One region of the Brevibacillus aydinogluensis genome, then DNA from elsewhere that is predicted to be linked to it. Evidence: a T-box and tRNA genes for the amino acid it is inferred to sense, from the RefSeq annotation. Region 1 holds a T-box; the other regions hold tRNA genes.
The links. A T-box is a leader RNA that pairs with one kind of tRNA and senses whether it is charged. The one in region 1 lies ahead of leuS (leucine--tRNA ligase), so its partner is inferred to be a tRNA-Leu.
Positions count from the first base shown of each region.

Region 1 (2,177 bases):
GGGGAGTTCTTCTTCCGGCACCACTTTCATCGTACCGTCTTCCAGGTGGATAATCGGAATCGGCTCACCCCAGTAGCGCTGACGGCTGAATAGCCAATCGCGCAGGCGATAGGAGACTTTGCGCGCTCCCTTGCCGTTTTCCTCCAGCCATTCGATCATCTTGTTGATCGCCTGCTCCTTGTTCAACCCGTTCAGGAATCCGGAATTGACGTGCTCGCCGTCGCCGGTATAGGGCGCTTTGGTCACGTCTCCGCCGACGATCACTTCCTTGATCGGCAGGCCAAACGCCTGGGCAAACTCGTAGTCGCGCTCATCGTGTGCCGGTACTGCCATGATGGCACCTGTACCGTAGCTGACCAGCACGTAATCGGCGATCCAGATCGGCAGCCGCTCCCCGTTTACCGGATTGATCGCGTACGCGCCGGTAAACACCCCGGTTTTTTCCTTGGCCAGGTCGGTGCGCTCCAGATCGCTCTTCCGTTTGGTCTGCTCCAGGTACGCATCCACCGCCTGCTTCTGTTCCGGCGTCGTGATGGTGTTCACCAGCTTGTGCTCCGGCGCGAGCACCACATAGGTGGCACCAAACAGCGTATCCGGGCGGGTGGTGAAGACGGTGATGGTCTCGTCGTGACCCTCGATTCCAAAGACGACTTCCGCCCCTTCCGAACGGCCGATCCAGTTGCGCTGCATCTCCTTGATGCTTTCCGGCCAATCCAGTTCTTCCAGGTCTTCCAGCAGGCGGTCAGCGTAAGCCGTAATCTTCAGCACCCACTGCTTCATCGGGCGGCGTTCCACCGGGTGGCCGCCGCGCTCGCTCTTCCCGTCGATGACTTCCTCGTTGGCCAGCACAGTTCCCAACGCAGGGCACCAGTTTACCGGCACTTCATCAATGTAGGCCAGTCCATGCTCGTAGAGCTTCGTAAAGATCCACTGGGTCCATTTGTAGTAGGCCGGGTCGGTCGTGTTTACCTCGCGATCCCAGTCGTAGGAAAAGCCCAGGGATTTGATCTGCCGGCGGAAGTTGTCGATGTTGCGCTGCGTAAACTCCGCCGGATCGTTTCCGGTGTCGAGCGCATACTGTTCGGCCGGCAGGCCAAAAGCGTCCCATCCCATCGGATGGAGAACGTTGTAGCCCTGCATCCGTTTCATCCGGGACAGGATGTCAGTAGCCGTATAGCCCTCTGGATGGCCGACGTGCAGTCCTGCGCCGGACGGATACGGAAACATGTCGAGCGCGTAAAACTTCTTCTTGTTCTTGTCTTCCAGGGTTTTAAACGTTTTGTTCTTCTCCCAGTAGTCCTGCCACTTTTTTTCGATCTCCTGATGATTGAAAACCATTGTGTCGCACTCCCATCGTAAAAAGATGACAAAAATAAGAAAACCTCCCGCCCCTGGCGCACTGCCGAAAGGGACGAGAGGATTATGCACTCCCGCGGTACCACCCTACTTGATGAACGTATCGTTCACCCGCTTGTTGTCCCTATCGCGGACGAGACGCTCCTCCTTACGCAGCCGGCGAAACCAGCCGGCCTTCGGGCGGAGTGCTTCGAGGCGAGTTCGGAAAGTCCCAGGTTGACTCGCACCTGCCGTCAACTCTCTGATGCCATGGGAGCCTTTCGTACTACTCCTCTTCAACGCATACTCATGTTTGCGGTTGTATTCCGATTATAGACAATCCGTACCAACCGTGTCAACGCTCGGGTCGACGCGCGGCAAAAAACAGCCGTTCGCTGGTTTCGTGCGGCGGAAGACCGGTAAAATCGGCCGTGATCTCCACGTCGACAAACCCCGCGTCCGCCAGCCAGCGCAACAGCTGAACCGGCTGGTACGCACGCTGCCAGTGCTCCTCCTCCACACGCTGGTACAGCCCGTCCGGTTGGCGCAGGAAAAAGGTGAGCTGGTGCTCCACCTCCAGCCGAATCGGGTCGCAGAAACATTGCCAAATGTACGAAACTTCGTCATCCACCAGCGTAAACGTCTGATTGCCGAACACGTGCAGCATCTTGTAGGGGCTGTGAACGTCAAACAAAAACGTGCCGCCGGGATTCAGATGCTGATAGACACGTTCAAACGTCAGCTTGACGTCTTCCTCTTCCGTCAGATAGCTGAGCGAATCGCACAGGGAAATGACGGCGTCGGCAGCGGGCAGATCCAACTCCCGCATGTCCTGCTCCACC
Region 1 is NZ_OY569118.1:2,665,519-2,667,695, forward strand. Features, by position in the region: gene leuS (leucine--tRNA ligase) at 1-1,338, opposite strand, end outside; T-box leader at 1,405-1,644, opposite strand; gene Q7F15_RS13150 (class I SAM-dependent DNA methyltransferase) at 1,691-2,177, opposite strand, start outside.

Region 2 (2,177 bases), 1.4 Mb from region 1:
CTGCTCACATCCGTCCTGGGGGCGTTTGTTGCGGTGGAGAAAGACCTGCTGCTTGCGGGGGCGTCTGCGCTCGTCAGCTATGGCGTGGCGGCGGAAGTGGCAGCTGCCGGCAAAGGAGCGGAAGGCCCGGGACAATTTCAGATCGAGTTTTTGAATCAATTGGCGCGGATCACCGCAGACGATGTCCGCAGATACGGAGCGATCGACCGCGTGTAAGCCGGGGAGAAGAGCGCGTATCGGCCGGGTGACGGCCAGACTGCTTTCCCGCTGTTGGGCGAAAAAGGCCCCTTTGTGCTTGTGAGCGAGGGGGCCTTTGCGTTGCCTTTCATAAGCGGAATCGATACAATGAAATAAGCACGAGGCCAACATCTTCTCTTTTAACCAGAAAAAAATTTTAAAATACCACTTGAAAAAGCTTTTGAGATGTGATAGATTAATTCTTGCCGATGAGAGAACGGCAAAAACGATCTGGATGGATGTCCGAGAGGCCGAAGGAGCACGATTGGAAATCGTGTAGACGGGGATGACTCGTCTCGTGGGTTCAAATCCCACTCCATCCGCCATCAATCACCTGGCCCGTTGGTGAAGTGGTTTAACACAGCAGCCTTTCACGCTGTCATTCAGGGGTTCGAATCCCCTACGGGTCACCATAGAAAAATCCCCCTGGACGCTGTCCGGGGGACCCCGCAAAGCATACGGATTCGCTGAGAAGCCTCCGTTCACTTTGCGGACGGAGCGGAGGCTTAGCTCAGCTGGGAGAGCATCTGCCTTACAAGCAGAGGGTCGGCGGTTCGATCCCGTCAGCCTCCACCACCTTTACGGGTACAATGACATATGCGGTCGTGGCGGAATTGGCAGACGCGCTAGATTCAGGTTCTAGTGGTGGCAACACCGTGGAGGTTCAAGTCCTCTCGACCGCACCATACAAAATGTCTTGATTGTTACATCTCAGAAGGTATTAACATGCGGACGTAGCTCAGCTGGTAGAGCGTCGCCTTGCCAAGGCGAAGGCCGCGGGTTCGAGCCCCGTCGTCCGCTCCAGTGCAATCTCTTACATCGTTTTGTGCCCTTAGCTCAGCTGGATAGAGCGTTTGACTACGAATCAAAAGGTCGGGAGTTCGAATCTCTCAGGGCACGCCATAGCAAGAGGTGGGAAGTTGGCACAGCCCGTGTCTCACCTCCACGTCGGGAAGTGGCTCAGCTTGGTAGAGCGCTTGGTTCGGGACCAAGAGGTCGCAGGTTCAAATCCTGTCTTCCCGACCATTCTTATTCTCATCAGCAACGGGCGGCGCAGAGCAGCATCCGATCTGCTGCGCTGGCCGATAACGCGTGCGGGTGTAGTTCAGTGGTAGAACCCCAGCCTTCCAAGCTGGTCGCGTGGGTTCGATTCCCATCACCCGCTCCAAATGTTTCTGGCGGTGTAGCTCAGCTGGCTAGAGCGTTCGGTTCATACCCGAAAGGTCGGGGGTTCAAGCCCCTCCACCGCTACCATATGTACATGGCGATCGTGGCGAAGTGGTTAACGCACCGGATTGTGGCTCCGGCATTCGTGGGTTCGATTCCCATCGATCGCCCCATTTTTTTATTCACCAAAGGACGTCCCCAACCCAGACACATGCGGTCGTGGTGGAATTGGCAGACACACCATCTTGAGGGGGTGGCGGGGCGACCCGTGCGAGTTCGAGTCTCGCCGAACGCACCATCTATGTTCACACAGCCCGGTGAGTGCAGCAAACCGCTGCAAGCGCCGGGCTTTTTGATTTTGAATCGTTTCTGTACCAGGCCGCTTTTCCACGGGCGGACGCCTTTCTCTTTCACTTTCGCAATATTGTGACGAGTAAATGCGCTTAAGTTCGCCGCTTCCTTTTCAAGGCTGCCACGTTTTGGGGTATGGGAGGGCGAAGGCGCACAAAAACAGGCGCGCCAACCTGTTATCCGGTCGACACGCCCGCATGGTGCATGAGGCAAAAGCGCTGAACCGTTCAGCGCCTTGCCGTATCCTTTTTTACATCTTATGCCGGTGAGGCTTTCGGGCAGGATGGACCAGCCGATTCCACTTGATCTGCGGCACGGCAATGGCGGCCAGGATCAACAGCACACCGCTCCACTTGTAGAGGCTGATCTGTTCGTGCAGCACCAGACTGGAGAGCAGCACGACTGCCGGCAGTTCGGCTGCG
Region 2 is NZ_OY569118.1:1,254,002-1,256,178, forward strand. Features, by position in the region: partial or broken gene thiM (hydroxyethylthiazole kinase) at 1-216, shown strand, start outside; tRNA gene Q7F15_RS06080 (tRNA-Ser) at 471-563, shown strand; tRNA gene Q7F15_RS06085 (tRNA-Glu) at 574-650, shown strand; tRNA gene Q7F15_RS06090 (tRNA-Val) at 738-813, shown strand; tRNA gene Q7F15_RS06095 (tRNA-Leu) at 837-923, shown strand; tRNA gene Q7F15_RS06100 (tRNA-Gly) at 966-1,041, shown strand; tRNA gene Q7F15_RS06105 (tRNA-Arg) at 1,064-1,140, shown strand; tRNA gene Q7F15_RS06110 (tRNA-Pro) at 1,187-1,263, shown strand; tRNA gene Q7F15_RS06115 (tRNA-Gly) at 1,332-1,405, shown strand; tRNA gene Q7F15_RS06120 (tRNA-Met) at 1,415-1,491, shown strand; tRNA gene Q7F15_RS06125 (tRNA-His) at 1,502-1,577, shown strand; tRNA gene Q7F15_RS06130 (tRNA-Leu) at 1,618-1,702, shown strand; gene Q7F15_RS06135 (EamA family transporter) at 2,006-2,177, opposite strand, start outside.
Region 2: it has a tRNA-Leu gene. The T-box ahead of leuS (leucine--tRNA ligase) is inferred to sense a tRNA for this amino acid. The anticodon was not compared.

Region 3 (2,177 bases), 690 kb from region 1:
GCTGAACTGTACGACAGCGGCCAGGTCGTTGAGAAGGGCCCTTTCCTGATTGCGCCTGGCGTAATAACAATTGACGAGAAACAACGGGATGAAAAACGGAACCAACCGCGCCAGTGCCGGGTCCAATACGAGCAGCAGGAAACCGATTGGAATCAGCAAACTGCCGTATACCTGCATCGGTCTCCGGTAGATCGTGGTCTTTTTCGTCCGCAGCCACTGCAGAAAAGCGTACGAGAACAAGTAGGCGAGAAACCAGCCGAGAAAAAGCAGCACATGCAGCCAAACGGGCTTTGCCGCGAACATGCCGAATAAAAACGGAATAAGCAGCATCGCCCAGGCCCCATGTTGGTTGGGTATATATCCCTTTTTCATCCGATCCCCCTCCAGGTTCACTGGGCCTTGTCAAACGTTTTCCTCCATATCTGCAATCTTACCGTTTTACACGCGGAAATAACACATTGTTTTCCAGGTGTATGTGTTCGAACAAATCCGATTCCAGTTCTTCGAGCTTCTGAAATGTCAGGGTATACGTCCGGCATGCCCCTTCAGGCAGCCGATAATCTTGCGTGACCGCCCTCATTTCTTTTAACAGTGTGCCCACAGCGCTGTGGTCGGCTTCCAACTCCTCAATTGTATGTGCCGCCTTTGAGATGTCTGTTTCAGCGCCTGTTTGTTCAGCTTTGCGAATCAGTGGAAAGACCATTTCCTCTTCCGTGATCAGGTGCTGCTCCAGCTCCATCTTCATTTGATGGAACAGTTTGTGAAGTTGGGCCAACTCCGGATGCAGCTGACCGTGCACCCGAAGAATTTTGGTAGTAAATTCACTGAGCAGCGGCAGTTCTTTGAGCAAATAGGCATGATGGGTTTGTACGATATGGTCGATCAAATCGGATAGGCTCGCCTCCCGCCAGTCTGTATCCTGCCCCCGTTTCTCCTGTGCCTGCTGAAACATTTGATTCAAACGTGCAAGAAACGCGCTCTTGTCAATCTGTTGCTGCTCCAGCACCGCGGATAACGTGCGGCTGCCGCCGCAACAAAAATCGATCTGATATTCCCTCAACAAATTGCTGGCGCCGGGAAAACCGGCTACAATGTCACCGATCGTTTCGGAACCGTTGAATGTCTGACCCATGTTCCGGCCTCCTCGTCTAATGTAATGGCGATGCTTCTGTCTAATAGTTTACCGCTGTCGGACATTCGGCAATGTGACGCGAATCACAAAAATCGCGCTTTGTACGGTTCCATTTCAGCTGCACGCAAAAAAAGCTCTTAAGATACGGTTCGCATCTTAAGAGCTGTTTCGTTATGTAATGGTGCCGGTAGAGGGACTTGAACCCCCACGGTTTCCCTCACGATTTTGAGTCGCGCGCGTCTGCCAATTCCGCCATACCGGCACGTTTATGGAGGAGGCACCCGGATTCGAACCGGGGAATAAGGGTTTTGCAGACCCGTGCCTTACCACTTGGCTATGCCTCCATGTTCTGTTTTATTTATATTCGGCATGGGCTGACCATGTTCCGCCCAAAGCCTATCGAGGAGACAAATGGAGCGGACGACGGGTCTCGAACCCGCGACCTTCGCCTTGGCAAGGCGACGCTCTACCAATTGAGCTACGTCCGCATAAATGGCTGGGGCACTAGGATTCGAACCTAGGAATGACGGAGTCAAAGTCCGTTGCCTTACCGCTTGGCTATGCCCCAATATGAGATTAAAAATGGGGCGATCGATGGGAATCGAACCCACGAATGTCGGAGCCACAATCCGATGCGTTAGCCACTTCGCCACGACCGCCACGCAATGGCAGGGGCAGTAGGAATCGAACCCACACCAAAGGTTTTGGAGACCTTCGTTCTACCGTTAAACTATGCCCCTGTATATGGTGGCTCGGGACGGAATCGAACCGCCGACACGAGGATTTTCAGTCCTCTGCTCTACCAACTGAGCTACCGAGCCATCGCTTAACGAAAATGGCGGAGCTGACGGGACTCGAACCCGCGACCTCCGGTGTGACAGACCGGCGTGAACTCCAGCTTCACCACAGCTCCAGATTTGGTTGCGGGAGCAGGATTTGAACCTGCGACCTTCGGGTTATGAGCCCGACGAGCTACCAGACTGCTCCATCCCGCGACGATAACAATTCTACTGTAATGGTGGAGGCTGACGGGATCGAACCGCCG
Region 3 is NZ_OY569118.1:3,359,718-3,361,894, forward strand. Features, by position in the region: gene Q7F15_RS16535 (YwiC-like family protein) at 1-372, opposite strand, end outside; gene ric (iron-sulfur cluster repair di-iron protein) at 431-1,132, opposite strand; tRNA gene Q7F15_RS16545 (tRNA-Leu) at 1,312-1,394, opposite strand; tRNA gene Q7F15_RS16550 (tRNA-Cys) at 1,402-1,476, opposite strand; tRNA gene Q7F15_RS16555 (tRNA-Gly) at 1,545-1,620, opposite strand; tRNA gene Q7F15_RS16560 (tRNA-Gln) at 1,626-1,700, opposite strand; tRNA gene Q7F15_RS16565 (tRNA-His) at 1,716-1,791, opposite strand; tRNA gene Q7F15_RS16570 (tRNA-Trp) at 1,799-1,872, opposite strand; tRNA gene Q7F15_RS16575 (tRNA-Phe) at 1,878-1,953, opposite strand; tRNA gene Q7F15_RS16580 (tRNA-Asp) at 1,969-2,045, opposite strand; tRNA gene Q7F15_RS16585 (tRNA-Met) at 2,051-2,127, opposite strand; tRNA gene Q7F15_RS16590 (tRNA-Val) at 2,149-2,177, opposite strand, start outside.
Region 3: it has a tRNA-Leu gene. The T-box ahead of leuS (leucine--tRNA ligase) is inferred to sense a tRNA for this amino acid. The anticodon was not compared.

Region 4 (2,177 bases), 1.5 Mb from region 1:
ATCAGACAGGTCCTCTACGACGTGGAACTGCTGATTACGCCGCGGCTGGTGGGGGAAAACATTTGCTTTGACAAGCACATTGAACCGTGTACCCTGTACTGCTACGAAGAAGGTCTCAAGCAGGTGATGGTCAATTTGCTCAACAACGCCATTGATGCCGTCCAGACCCGTCTGAACAAGTCAATCCGCGTCATCTCCCACTGCGAGGGCGGATGGCTGCAGTTGACCGTCGAAAACAACGGAGAAATGATCCCGGCGGAGATCGTGGAAAATCTGTTTCAGCCGTTTTTCACCACCAAGCAGAACGGCACGGGGATCGGTTTGTCCATCTGCAAAAACATCATTGAAAAGCACAACGGCACTATCTCCTGTGAATCGACGGAGGAGTCCACCCGCTTCATCGTGAGGCTGCCGATTGCTACTGACCGTCTTTCTGCGTTCAGTTGAACGGCCGTCGACGAAAAAAAACCTCCTGCACGGTGCAGGAGGCGAGGCAAGAGATCCGTTACCTATCGGGTAAGCGATCTTAGCCTTACTCTACACGAAAACATATGTTTCTACCACCCTTAACCATCTTACATTTTTCGACAAATTTAAACAAAGGGCTGTTGCAGCCAAACGCTCTCCACCACATACAAAAAACAGACGGACATGTATCGTCCGTCTGTTTTGCATTGCGTATGGAGCGGGTGATGGGAATCGAACCCACGCGACCAGCTTGGAAGGCTGGGGTTCTACCACTGAACTACACCCGCACGGCGTGTATTGGTGCCGAGGACCGGACTCGAACCGGTACGGGAGAAACTCCCGACAGATTTTAAGTCTGTTGCGTCTGCCTATTCCGCCACCCCGGCGCTGTTTTGGCCCTCCCCCAAAAACGTCCGCCTGCTCCCTGGGAGCATCCGTTCCTTTTTGGGAAAAAACATGGTCGGGAAGACAGGATTCGAACCTGCGACCCCTTGGTCCCAAGCCAAGTACTCTACCAAGCTGAGCTACTTCCCGTTGGATGGGGAGATGCGGAGGTGGAGGAGTGACAGAAACGGCGTGGCCGGTTCGCTTCCCCCAGCAACCTCTTCACCTCTAAATGATGGCGTGCCCTGAGAGATTCGAACTCCCGACCTTTTGATTCGTAGTCAAACGCTCTATCCAGCTGAGCTAAGGGCACATGTTTAGATAGAAATAAAAATGGAGCGGACGACGGGTCTCGAACCCGCGACCTTCGCCTTGGCAAGGCGACGCTCTACCAATTGAGCTACGTCCGCATTCGCAACACCCCGACAAAAGCCGTTTGGGCTTGAAAAGCTTTCGCCTTTTGGGGATATGGTGCGGTCGAGAGGACTTGAACCTCCACGGTGTTGCCACCACTAGAACCTGAATCTAGCGCGTCTGCCAATTCCGCCACGACCGCACGATATGAAGTTTTCGCCATTCACCATGCTGCTGTCTTCCCGCAGCACTTTGCGTAAAAAACTGGTGAGCCATGAAGGACTCGAACCTTCGACCCTCTGATTAAAAGTCAGATGCTCTACCAACTGAGCTAATGGCTCATATTCATGATAAGGAGAAATGGTGGGGAGAGACGGATTCGAACCGCCGAACCCAGAGGGAGCAGATTTACAGTCTGCCGCGTTTAGCCACTTCGCTATCTCCCCATGTTCATTCTCCTGGTGCCGGCGATAGGAATCGAACCCACAACCCCCTGATTACAAGTCAGGTGCTCTACCAATTGAGCTACACCGGCGTACCTGGCTTATTATAGCACACCCATTGTCGATGTCAACTGTGTGTTAACGCAAGTAGGTGGCGTACATTTTCAAAAAGCTGGCGGAGCTGACGGGACTCGAACCCGCGACCTCCGGTGTGACAGACCGGCGTGAACTCCAGCTTCACCACAGCTCCAGATTTGGTTGCGGGAGCAGGATTTGAACCTGCGACCTTCGGGTTATGAGCCCGACGAGCTACCAGACTGCTCCATCCCGCGACGGTGAGAAATCATTGTGTAAGAGTGGTGGAGGCTGACGGGATCGAACCGCCGACCCTCTGCTTGTAAGGCAGATGCTCTCCCAGCTGAGCTAAGCCTCCATATGGTGACCCGTAGGGGATTCGAACCCCTGAATGACAGCGTGAAAGGCTGCTGTGTTAAACCACTTCACCAACGGGCCATATGTAATGGTGCT
Region 4 is NZ_OY569118.1:1,130,278-1,132,454, reverse strand. Features, by position in the region: gene Q7F15_RS05455 (sensor histidine kinase) at 1-447, shown strand, start outside; tRNA gene Q7F15_RS05450 (tRNA-Gly) at 682-755, opposite strand; tRNA gene Q7F15_RS05445 (tRNA-Leu) at 767-854, opposite strand; tRNA gene Q7F15_RS05440 (tRNA-Pro) at 926-1,002, opposite strand; tRNA gene Q7F15_RS05435 (tRNA-Arg) at 1,089-1,165, opposite strand; tRNA gene Q7F15_RS05430 (tRNA-Gly) at 1,187-1,262, opposite strand; tRNA gene Q7F15_RS05425 (tRNA-Leu) at 1,322-1,408, opposite strand; tRNA gene Q7F15_RS05420 (tRNA-Lys) at 1,472-1,547, opposite strand; tRNA gene Q7F15_RS05415 (tRNA-Tyr) at 1,568-1,652, opposite strand; tRNA gene Q7F15_RS05410 (tRNA-Thr) at 1,666-1,741, opposite strand; tRNA gene Q7F15_RS05405 (tRNA-Asp) at 1,823-1,899, opposite strand; tRNA gene Q7F15_RS05400 (tRNA-Met) at 1,905-1,981, opposite strand; tRNA gene Q7F15_RS05395 (tRNA-Val) at 2,007-2,082, opposite strand; tRNA gene Q7F15_RS05390 (tRNA-Glu) at 2,086-2,162, opposite strand; tRNA gene Q7F15_RS05385 (tRNA-Thr) at 2,171-2,177, opposite strand, start outside.
Region 4: it has a tRNA-Leu gene. The T-box ahead of leuS (leucine--tRNA ligase) is inferred to sense a tRNA for this amino acid. The anticodon was not compared.